Regions from separate parts of the Bartonella sp. LJL80 genome, predicted to be linked through region 2. Evidence: predicted binding sites of a transcription regulator. Region 2 holds the regulator's gene; the other holds the start of a gene.

Region 1 (5,561 bases), on a different contig from region 2:
GGAGGCCACCATTGCATGGACAAGCCCGCGACGGCGTAAGGTGGGCGCGATGAGATAGTCGCGCAATAGCGGTAAAATCCTGCTATCGGACTGATAAAAAGGTGTCAGGCAATAGCTGAGCAACTGATAATAGGCGATATGCAGACGGCGGCGTTTCATGTACTCTCTCAGCGCATTGTCACGATCTGCATTTTGTTGCAAAGAGCGCGCCAAGGCAAGTGCATCAAGAAACGCCATATTGGCACCTTGGCCCAATTGCGGGCTCGTCGCGTGATATGCATCGCCCAACCGGGTAAAACCAGATTGTGTTGGCTTCATATGTGTGTGGTGACGGTAGTTGGCGTGGACGATGTGGTCTTTATAATCACTCAGCGTTTCTATGAACGGCAAAGCCTGTGGCCAGAAGCTGGCGATCTTTTCCATCCAGTTTTGTAAACCTTCGGCTTTCCATTCGTCGAAATCACGATGACGGATAGACCAAAAAAAGGTTGTCATGGCCACACTGTTGCGGTCGCCTTTCCCTAAGGGTAAAATACCAATCATATGGGACGCTTTATGGTAGCGTTGTTCAAGTGTCTGGGCATCAAAACCGGCATTGTCGTGCCACGGAAGGTTAACCCACAACGCACCATATTGCAGCTCTTGACCTGCAACCTGTCGCAGCGGCGAGCGTGCGCCCATAGCATCAACAACGAGGTCGAATTTAGGGCTTATTTCACCGTTTTTGAAGATAATTCGCGGTGCATTGCCGGTCTCGACGCTGCGCACACGCTTTCCTATTTCTATGTTAACGCCATGATGAAGCACTTCCTGATAGAGGATATCAAAAAGCGCCCAGCGAATGATCGCTATACCATAATCGCCATTGCGATAGCCGACATCCAACACGATCTTTTCTGTGCTGCATAGTTTGCCCAACATCCGTTCAATGCGCTGACCGCGTGCTTCAGCCTTTTGACGAAGGCCAAGTTGATCAAGCACGATAAGTCCTGTAGGTTGCAACACGAAGCCAGATCCAACCGGCCCCGGCTCATCCATCTGGTCATAAAGAGTAATGTTATGGCCATCACGAGCCAAAAATGCTGCAAGGCATAAACCGCCCATGCCCATACCAGCTATCGCAATATCCATTAAGCTTCCCCGCTTGATCTGCCCTCGCATATGTAGCTGGGCGTATGATTTGCTTTTGCCGGTATTGGGCAAACTCAAACCACGTTATTATCCGTTTCTGCCTTGGGTTTTGTAACCCTACGACATTCCTCATAGCCATCGGTGGGCATCAGTTTTTCCTATCGGCGATGAAATGCGCGGCTTGACGCAAAATCGTTGCTTTCTCGCCGAAGGGTAAAAGAAGACTTTCTGCCTGATCAACCAAGCCATCCAATTGATGCCTTGCCCAATCCAATCCATGCAGTGCGACCAATGTTGCTTTATCGGAAGCGATATCTTTGCCCGCTGTTTTACCCAGCGCCGCCGTGTCGGCCGTGACATCCAGAACATCATCGGCCAGCTGAAAAGCCAGTCCTATTGCCGCACCAAATTCCACCAAACGTTCACGGTCTTCATGGGTCGCATTGCCGATCAATGCGCCAGCTTCGCATGCAAAGCGTATAAGTGCACCGGTTTTCATGGCTTGCAAAGTGATGATGCCATCTTCATCTGGCTTCTGTTTTTCAGCTTGCAGATCAAGCACTTGGCCACCCACCATGCCGCCCATTCCCGCTGCACGCGACAGGCCGGTAACAAGCTTTAATCGGGTCTCTGCTTTCAACTCGGTCGCATCATCGGCTATAATATCAAAAGCCAATGTTAGCAAAGCATCACCAGCCAGAATGGCTGTTGCTTCGTCAAAGGCTTTGTGCACGGTTGGCTTGCCCCTGCGTAAATCGTCATCATCCATGGCGGGCAGATCATCGTGGATGAGAGAATAGCAATGGACACATTCCAGTGCCGCAGCAATACGCAAAGCTGTTTGCGGCTTTGCGTCAAATAATGCGGCTGTCTGCATAACGAGAAAAGGCCGAAGCCTCTTGCCGCCATTGAGTACGCCGTGCCGCATTGCGCTTAAAAGCCAATCCGGTCGACGGATTTCGCCAGTCTCGATGCGTTCAGTAAGCATCGCATCCAACATTTCACCAATCAATTGTGCATCTTTTGCAAGTGTATTGGCAAAATCTTCCATTGTACGTTCCTTCAATCTTTGCAACATGGACATGAACCAATCAATCGACGCCGTCAATACTTTGGGTTAAAACGGTTAAAGGTCGCAGAAAGGCATGACGTTTGACGCAAGCGGATCAACCAACGGACGGACGAGCAAAATGGCGCTATAATATGCGCATATTTGCATATGTCCTGTTTTTCCTGTTTGTCTTTCCGGCTTTCCTGATCGTTGTTTATCGCTTGCCTTTTATTCACCCGGTATCAACTCTCATGATCAAGGATCTTGCGCTTATCCGTGGATATGATCGGCAATGGGTCTATCTTGATGATATTTCCCCGAATTTACGTTACGCGGTGATGATGTCGGAGGATGGCCAATTTTGCTCCCATCATGGGGTCGATTGGGGCGAGCTTAAAGCCGTCGTGACACGTGATGGTGGCCCCTCACGCGGTGCATCGACCATCACTATGCAAATGGTAAAGAACCTTTTTCTGTGGCATGACCGGTCTTATCTGCGGAAAGGATTTGAAATTCCCTATGCTGTCTTTGCCGATTTTATTTTGCCAAAAGACCGGATTATGGAAATCTACCTGAATATTGCCGAATGGGGTCCGGGAATTTATGGTGCCGAAGCAGCAGCGCAACATTATTTTAAACGGTCTGCGAAGAATTTGACACCAAGACAGGCTGCTTATCTCGCGGTCACATTGCCCAATCCGAAACTACGCAATCCAGCACGCCCGACAGTTAATCTGGCAAGGCTTGCTCGCTTGATCGAGAATCGCGCGCGACGATCTGGTGCCTATACACAATGCGTACGATGATCAATTGATGGAATAAGCGTGTTTTGGTAATTATACCGCGACATTCTTATCCGTGTTTATCAAAAAAATGCGCTTGAAGACTGGTCAAACCCTCCCAATCAGTGTATAGGCACGCCAAACCTTATGCAATTTTGTCTGGCAAGGTGGCTTTGTCGCTACCTTAATAGATGCGTTTTTAGCGAATTTGGAGTGTAATTCCATGGCTGTACCTAAACGAAAAACATCTCCGTCCAAGCGCGGTATGCGCCGTTCGGCTGATGCCCTCAAGGCTCCGACCTATATTGAGGACAAGAATTCCGGTGAACTTCGCCGTCCGCACCATATCGATTTGAAAACCGGTATGTATCGTGGTCGTCAGGTTTTGACACCGAAAGATTGATTTCACCATCATTCTTTGAACATTAAAACCGGTCTTTTGGCCGGTTTTTTGTTGTCTGGTTCAGTGTCCCGTAATGATCGTGTGAAGCGTATTATGATTATTGGACATTGATGACGCCTCAAAAGTATTCTCGTTGATCAGTGCTTATCTTTGGCGAGGACGAAGAATGCGTCGTACTGCTCTAAGCACCAACGGGCAGGCAGATGCTGCTGCAGCAACCAGCACGGAGCTGGCGATCTTTCTTGCTATCCGAAACACTATCCAAATGACCGAATCAACTATGATTTCAAAACCAAGGACGCTTGAGAACGATCATCGCTTTACGCTTTGTTAACGATAAAAATTAACCTATTCTCCGCACATTGCTATCGCGCATGCTCTATTATCGATGAGATGGTAGTCTATCTTATCATTGTTACTACTATATATGGTGTGAACAAAGATAGAACATCGTCATGTCAGCGATTCGTCGCCGATTCGTTCCCCTGCTGTTCCTGAAGTTAATAAAATACCCGATATTGAATTGTTTTTATTCAGCTTTTCTTAAGACTTGTCCATGTTGACACACTTTCGCCCGGTGCCTTTTGACGGTTGGATAAGACAGAACGCCAAAAGTTAACGCTGCGCGTTGAATATCGCCAAATGCCACAAAAAGTTAAACTACATTTAGCGCCATAATGATTCCATCTACATCATATAGTGAGAACATAGGGAGAACACCGCTAGGTCAGCGATTCGTCGCTGATTCGTTCTGGTGCTGTTCCAATCGTTAATTTTTATGGTTAATGGGATGTTAGAGCGGTTCCCAATTGATGTGGATCATCAATCGGATAAGATACCGCAACAAATTAAAAGCTTGAGACGCGCCGGCCGGATAGCGTCAGGCGCGAAAAGCGCTCTCATGACAAGGCTTGCGCCTGTTTCCATAAGGCGCTAATCCGTTGGGCTTGTGGTTACAGCAATCATGGCTGTTAATTTGGAGTGCGCAATGGGGAAAACCCCGCTCATCCTTTCTGGACGTGACGTAACGGCAGTATTGGGGCCGACAAATACCGGCAAGACGCATTTGGCGATCGAGCGGATGTTGGCGCATGATAGCGGTATGATTGGCTTACCGTTGCGGCTTCTCGCGCGCGAAGTCTATAGCCGTATTTGCGAGAAAATAGGCGCACATCAGGTTTCACTGGTAACGGGTGAAGAGAAAATCACCCCGCCTACCGCCCGCTATGCGGTTTGCACGGTAGAAGCTTTGCCCCGCGAGACCAAGGCGTCATTTGTTGCGATTGATGAAGTGCAGCTTGCCGGAGATCTTGAGCGCGGGCATATTTTTACCGACAGAATATTGCATTTGCGCGGACGGCAGGAAACGATGCTGCTTGGCGCGGCAACGATGCAAGGCATACTTGAAAAGCTGCTACGCGGAGTAACGGTTGTCAGCCGCCCGCGCTTTTCGCAATTGTTGTATTCCGGTTCAAAAAAAATTACGCGCTTGCCTAGCCGAACAGCAATTGTGGCATTCTCCTCGGACGAAGTTTATGCCATTGCAGAACTGATAAGACGGCAGCGGGGCGGTGCTGCGGTGGTCATGGGGGCGTTATCGCCGCGCACACGTAATGCGCAAGTGGCATTGTATCAATCTGGAGATGTCGACTTTCTGGTGGCAACCGATGCGATCGGTATGGGGTTGAACCTTGATGTCGACCATGTGGCTTTTGCCCAAACGCGGAAGTTTGACGGATACCAGTTTCGCGATCTCAATCCTGCGGAGATGGCGCAGATAGCCGGCCGCGCAGGTCGACATATGCGCGATGGTACATTCGGTGTTACCGGGCGCGTTGCGCCACTTGAGGCAGACTTGGTGGAGCGAATCGAAGCGCATCATTTTGATTCTGTCAAAGTCATGCAATGGCGCACCGCGGAATTTGACTTTTCCAGTCTGGATGGTTTGCGTCGTTCGCTGGATACAGCGTCACCTGTCGAAGGGTTGGTTCGCGCATTGCCGTCAGTCGATGCGCAGGCATTGGAGTTTCTGTCGCGTGACTATGATATTGCGCACCTCGCCGATAGGCGAGAAAGGGTAGCGCTTCTATGGGATGCCTGTGCTCTACCGGATTATCGCAAGATTGCGCCGGCCCAGCACGCAGACATTATCGCCAGCATCTATCGGGATTTGGTCAAACGCGGCGCCGTGAAC
Region 2 (5,561 bases):
CGCAAACGCGCCGCCACGCCTTCATCACATCATTGGTGGGGATACGCTCCGTGATTGTTGCCGTTAACAAAATGGACCTCGTGAGCTACGACGAAATTCGGTTCAAAAGCATCGTTGACGAATTTTCAACGCTCCTACCCGCCCTATCTTTTGAGCAGATCGTATTCATCCCGTTAAGTGCGAAACTGGGAGACAATTTAGCAAATAAATCAGAAAATTTAAGCTGGTATGACGGATTAACACTGCTCGACTATCTTGATACCGTTTCGATAAAAAATAATGATACGACCAACAAGCCATTTCGTTTGCCAGTCCAGTGGGTCAATCGACCCAATCTGGACTTCCGCGGCTTCAGCGGAACTATTGGAACCGGAAAGGTTAAAAGCGGACACGAAGTTATCTCCCTACCGAGTGGAGCGCGGTCAGTCATTAAAGATATATTCGGAAGCGATGGCAAAGTCACAGAAGCTGCCAGCGGCGATGCCGTAACTGTCACCTTAACAAGCGAGATAGATGTATCGCGTGGAGATGTTTTGGTATCTGCAACAGATACCATAAATGCCTCTCGGAGCTTTTGCACCGACATTTTATGGATGCGACCTATACAGCTTTCACTAAAAGACCGCTTTTTATTGCGTATAGGCACAGCTACAACGCCAATGAAAATAATTTCACTCGATTATAAAACTGATATCCATAGCTATCAAAAGATTTTTGACAGTACACTGACGATGAATGAAATCGGCAGGCTAACGATCAATACAGAAAAGCCTATAGTCGCATCAAATTATCAAGATGACAAAACCCTGGGCGCTTTCATACTGATTGATCCCTATACAAACGAAACCGTCGCGTTAGGAACAGTAGCTTCTGTAAACGACTTACCAGAAGCTAATGACAAGAAACTAAAAAATTCTGATAAGGCTATCGTCAAAGAAGCGATAGAGCTCTGGATTCATCCCTTGAGCAATCAAAACGTTACTTCAATACTGTTTGGTCGGCTTTTGGCAGCGATACTCTTCGGCCTTATCATTTACCATCTCACAACATCTTTTATTGGGACATTATTCGTCATCGCGCTTGATTTCGTGTTGCGCCCATTTGTCTACCAAATAGCGAACAGACCGGACAAAACGCGCGTGCAAGGACTGCAAGACGGAGCCGGCATCTAGGCCTGACGTTACCCTGTTGATAGTTACACGATAAACACACTTCTTCTCGTCTGAAAACACTTGTAGAACAATTAATGAACATATAGAGTATGTTCTGGTTTTGTTTCTATTTTGATTCGTTGATTGGAAGGCTGTATGCTTACGCGCAAACAATATGAACTTTTATTGTTCATCCACGACCGCCTTAAAGAAAGCGGCATCCCACCTTCATTTGACGAAATGAAAGAAGCTTTGGATCTATCTTCCAAATCCGGCATTCATCGATTGATAACTGCATTGGAAGAACGCGGTTTTATCCGTCGGCTTCCCAATCGTGCGCGTGCATTGGAAGTTGTCCGGCTTCCCGATACCATTGCTCCTGGCCTCACAACAACGCGTAAATTTTCGCCGAGTGTGATAGAAGGAACAAAAGGACAGACATTGAAAAATGTCATGCCGCAAACACCTTCTTCAGCAAATGATATGGCTGTTGCGAATGTCAATGTTCCTGTTATGGGGCGTATTGCAGCTGGTGTTCCGATCTCTGCAATTCAGCAACAGACCAATATGTTATCGCTTCCGCCGGATATGATTGGTGTTGGAGAACATTATGCGCTTGAAGTGAAAGGTGATTCTATGATTGAAGCCGGTATTTTTGACGGCGATACCGTGATCATCAAACGTGGAGATACCGCCAATCCGGGCGAGATCGTCGTAGCGCTTGTTGACGATGAAGAAGCAACATTGAAGCGCTATCGTCGTAAAGGAGCTTCGGTTGCCTTGGAAGCTGCAAATCCTGCATATGAAACGCGTATTTTCGGGCCAGATCGCATCAGGTTGCAGGGCCGGCTTGTCGGCCTTATCCGACGTTATTAAAAGGCTTTTGGAAACCGTTTATCGCAATTTAAAAGCTTTCACGTTGTTAGACGCGAAAGTTTAGGAGAGCGGTTTTCGGTAGCAAACTTAACAACTTCATGTTATTCGCGCTTTTGTTAAAAAGTCGAAAAACGAGCAATATACCGCATGTCATAAAATATCTGGTCTACTACCAAGGTTTGACTTAAGGTTTTTCGGCCAATTTATAATCTCGGCAATGGATACAAGGTTGTCCATCCATATTGTTTTTGGGAATAAGTATGTCTGCGCCACGTATTAGCTTTGTATCGCTTGGTTGTCCTAAAGCGCTTGTGGATTCTGAGCGTATAATAACAAGCTTGCGTGCTGAAGGGTATGAAATTGCTCGCAAGCATGAGGGAGCAGATCTTGTAATCGTAAATACTTGCGGCTTTCTGGATTCTGCCCGTGATGAGTCTCTTGCTAATATTGGCGATGCTATTAAGGAAAACGGTAAGGTCATTGTTACGGGATGCTTGGGTGCTGAGCCCGATGTCATACGCAAAGCGCATCCTAACGTTCTCGCTATTACGGGACCTCAAGCCTATGAAAGTGTTATGGAGGCTGTTCACGAGGCAGCGCCTCCGGCACATGACCCGTTTGTAGATCTCGTTCCCCCGCAAGGTATTCGCCTGACGCCTCGCCATTATGCCTACCTGAAGATTTCAGAAGGATGTTCTAATAGGTGTAGTTTTTGCATTATACCGGCTCTGCGTGGCGATTTAGTCTCGCGCCCTGCAGCCGATGTTTTGCGTGAAGCTGAAAAGCTCGTCAATGCTGGTGTTAAAGAGCTTCTGGTTATTTCTCAAGATACCAGTGCTTATGGCGTTGATCTGAAATATAGTGAAAGCCCGTGGAAAGATCGACAAGTTCGGGCAAAGTTCCTTGATCTATCGAAAGAGCTCGGTGACATGGGGATTTGGGTGCGAATGCATTACGTTTACCCCTACCCCCACGTGGATGATGTTATTGAGTTGATGGCGGAAGGAAAAATTCTACCCTATTTGGATATTCCCTTTCAACATGCTTCGTCAAACGTATTGAAACATATGAAGCGTCCAGCCCATTTGGAAAAAACAAGTCGGCGCATCGAAAAATGGCGCGAAATTTGTCCTGATTTAGCGTTACGATCAACCTTCATTGTCGGCTTTCCTGGGGAGACTGAAGAAGACTTTCAGATACTTCTGGACTGGTTGGCTGAAGCGAAAATCGAGCGTGCAGGTTGCTTCAAATATGAGCCAGTTCATGGCGCTGCCGCAAATGATCTAGGTCTTGATATGGTACCAGACGAAATCAAAGATAACCGTTGGCATCGTTTCATGGCGCAGCAGCAAAATATATCGGCTGGCCTCTTGAAAAAAAAGGTCGGCAAGCGATTGCAGGTTCTCATTGACGAAGCATCCGGTACATCTGGAAAAGGTCGAACCAAATATGACGCGCCTGAAATTGATGGCGTCGTTCACATCACATCGCGGCGTCCTTTGCGGGTAGGAGAGTTTGTTACTGTTCGCGTCGAAAATTCAGATGCTTATGATCTCTACGGCACAGCGGTTTAAATTTAATCAGGTTTACGCCTGATAAACCGGTGACTTTGTTTGCTCTACCCTTGACGTTTGCGGCGAATGTCGCAAATCTTAGCTATTAACATCGCGGATTTAGGGAATATGACAGAGCATGACAAAAATGTGCCACAGTTTTTTCTAACTGCGCCCCAGCCTTGTCCATATTTACCAGATCGTTTTGAACGCAAGGTTTTCACCTATCTGAGTGATCCTGTTGCTGGTGACATGAATTCTGTCTTAACGCAGGGGGGATTCCGGAGGTCACAAAATATCGCCTATAGACCCGTATGCGATGGCTGTCAGGCGTGTGTGTCCATACGCATTGTAGTCGATGCCTTCCAACCGGATCGTACAATGAGGCGCGTTACAAAAAAGAATGCCCATATTTTTGGTGCGATTTGCGCTCCAAAAATAACGTCGGAGCAATATGCACTTTTCAGCGATTATCTTAATGCCCGTCATCCTGATGGCGGGATGAGCGAGATGTCAGTTTTGGATTATCAGATGATGGTTGAGGATACGCGGGCCGATACGCAGCTCATAGAATATCGCGGGTCCGGGATTGACACAGGCATTACAGGAAAAGGCGAAGGCCCTTTATTGGCGGTCGCATTGACAGATATCATTAATGATGGATTGTCGATGGTTTATTCGTTTTTTTCTCCTGAATTACGAAGTTCGTCTTTAGGTATGTTCGTCATCCTAGACCACATAAAACGGGCAAAGTCACTTGGTTTGCCTTATGTGTATCTTGGTTACTGGGTCGCAGGGTCAGAAAAAATGGGTTATAAGGAACGCTACCGTCCCCAGGAACATCTGACATCTAAAGGGTGGCAAATCTCCGGCAAATAAGCTAGTTATCCGCGATAATCGGATTTAATAGATATGAAACCTTATTTCGTTGCACTTTCGGGGTTGGAGCCTCGTTTCAAAGGAAACGCCAGGCTCGTTTTTGTACATCCCGACGATCCAGACCTGTTAATCAAAGTTCCACGACCCGAATGGATTGCGAAGACACATAAAGTCCCTGCATGGAAGAAAAGATTTAAACCGCTAGGTGCAAATTCTGTCAATATGCATGAGTTTCGTGAAATTATCCGTATCAACCCTAAACCTGAAAGCCAGCAACCTCACATGTTTTCCGTTGTAGGTATGCAGCAAACAGATCTTGGATGGGGGCTTACGGTAAAAGCAGAGAAAGACGCAAATAATGCTTTTGCCCCGCCGGTTGCTATATTTGCCAACAATCCATCTCCGATCAGATCCGCATTGGAGCAATTTGAGATCTGGATTCGTGAAACACCCGCTATCCTTTACGATTTAAATCCTTGGAACCTGGTTTTAGCCAATCGTAATGGTGAACAGCAGATCGTTATTATTGATGGAATCTCGGAGAAGTCTGCTCTTCAAACACGCACTTATTTCCCTTCCATCAATGCGAAGAAGAATCTCGAAGTTTATCAACGCTTCCAACGTCACATGGAGCGACTGCGTGAGAAAGAAGAATAAACGTCTTTACTCCTTCCCGGTGATTTGATACCCGAAAAGCTATCCGGTCGCAGCCTACCCGGTCAAAACAAGGACTTGATATGAAAGCTTTTCTTATATGTTCTGGTGGATTGGATTCCATCACATTGGCCTACCATCTTTTTCATCGCCAAGCCCTACAAGGGATAATTTCATTCGATTATAACCAACGACACAGAAAAGAAATTGCCTTTGCAAAGCAATGCGCTGAAAAACTTGATGTGCCGTTCCATTTGATTGATATTTCCTCAATAGGCACAAACCTATCCGGCTCGTCTTTAACGAGTGATGTTGACGTGCCAGACGGTCACTACGCTGAAGAGACAATGAAATTGACTGTTGTCCCTAACCGTAATGCAATATTCTTATCAATCGCTTTTGGCATTGCCGCTGCCAACAATGCTGATACAGTTGCTACCGCTGTACA

What was found. Region 2 encodes LexA, which represses DNA repair genes until DNA is damaged. Its sites were predicted from a motif close to TGTTCNNNNTGTGTTCNG; they were not measured.
Region 1: ACYSNS_RS01440 (helicase-related protein) is a predicted target of LexA. The motif match lies at 4,069-4,086, and genes of this name have one in related genera.

Annotation. Positions count from the first base shown of each region.
Region 1 covers NZ_JBTXLM010000001.1:321,995-327,555, reverse strand. Annotated here, with positions in the region: gene ACYSNS_RS01460 (FAD-dependent oxidoreductase) at 1-1,131, opposite strand, end outside; gene ACYSNS_RS01455 (polyprenyl synthetase family protein) at 1,280-2,131, opposite strand; gene mtgA (monofunctional biosynthetic peptidoglycan transglycosylase) at 2,335-2,988, shown strand; gene rpmF (50S ribosomal protein L32) at 3,188-3,367, shown strand; gene ACYSNS_RS01440 (helicase-related protein) at 4,356-5,561, shown strand, end outside.
Region 2 covers NZ_JBTXLM010000004.1:218,191-223,751, reverse strand. Annotated here, with positions in the region: gene cysN (sulfate adenylyltransferase subunit CysN) at 1-1,172, shown strand, start outside; gene lexA (transcriptional repressor LexA) at 1,308-2,027, shown strand; gene rimO (30S ribosomal protein S12 methylthiotransferase RimO) at 2,288-3,601, shown strand; gene ACYSNS_RS07855 (arginyltransferase) at 3,710-4,459, shown strand; gene ACYSNS_RS07850 (YrbL family protein) at 4,493-5,116, shown strand; gene queC (7-cyano-7-deazaguanine synthase QueC) at 5,197-5,561, shown strand, end outside.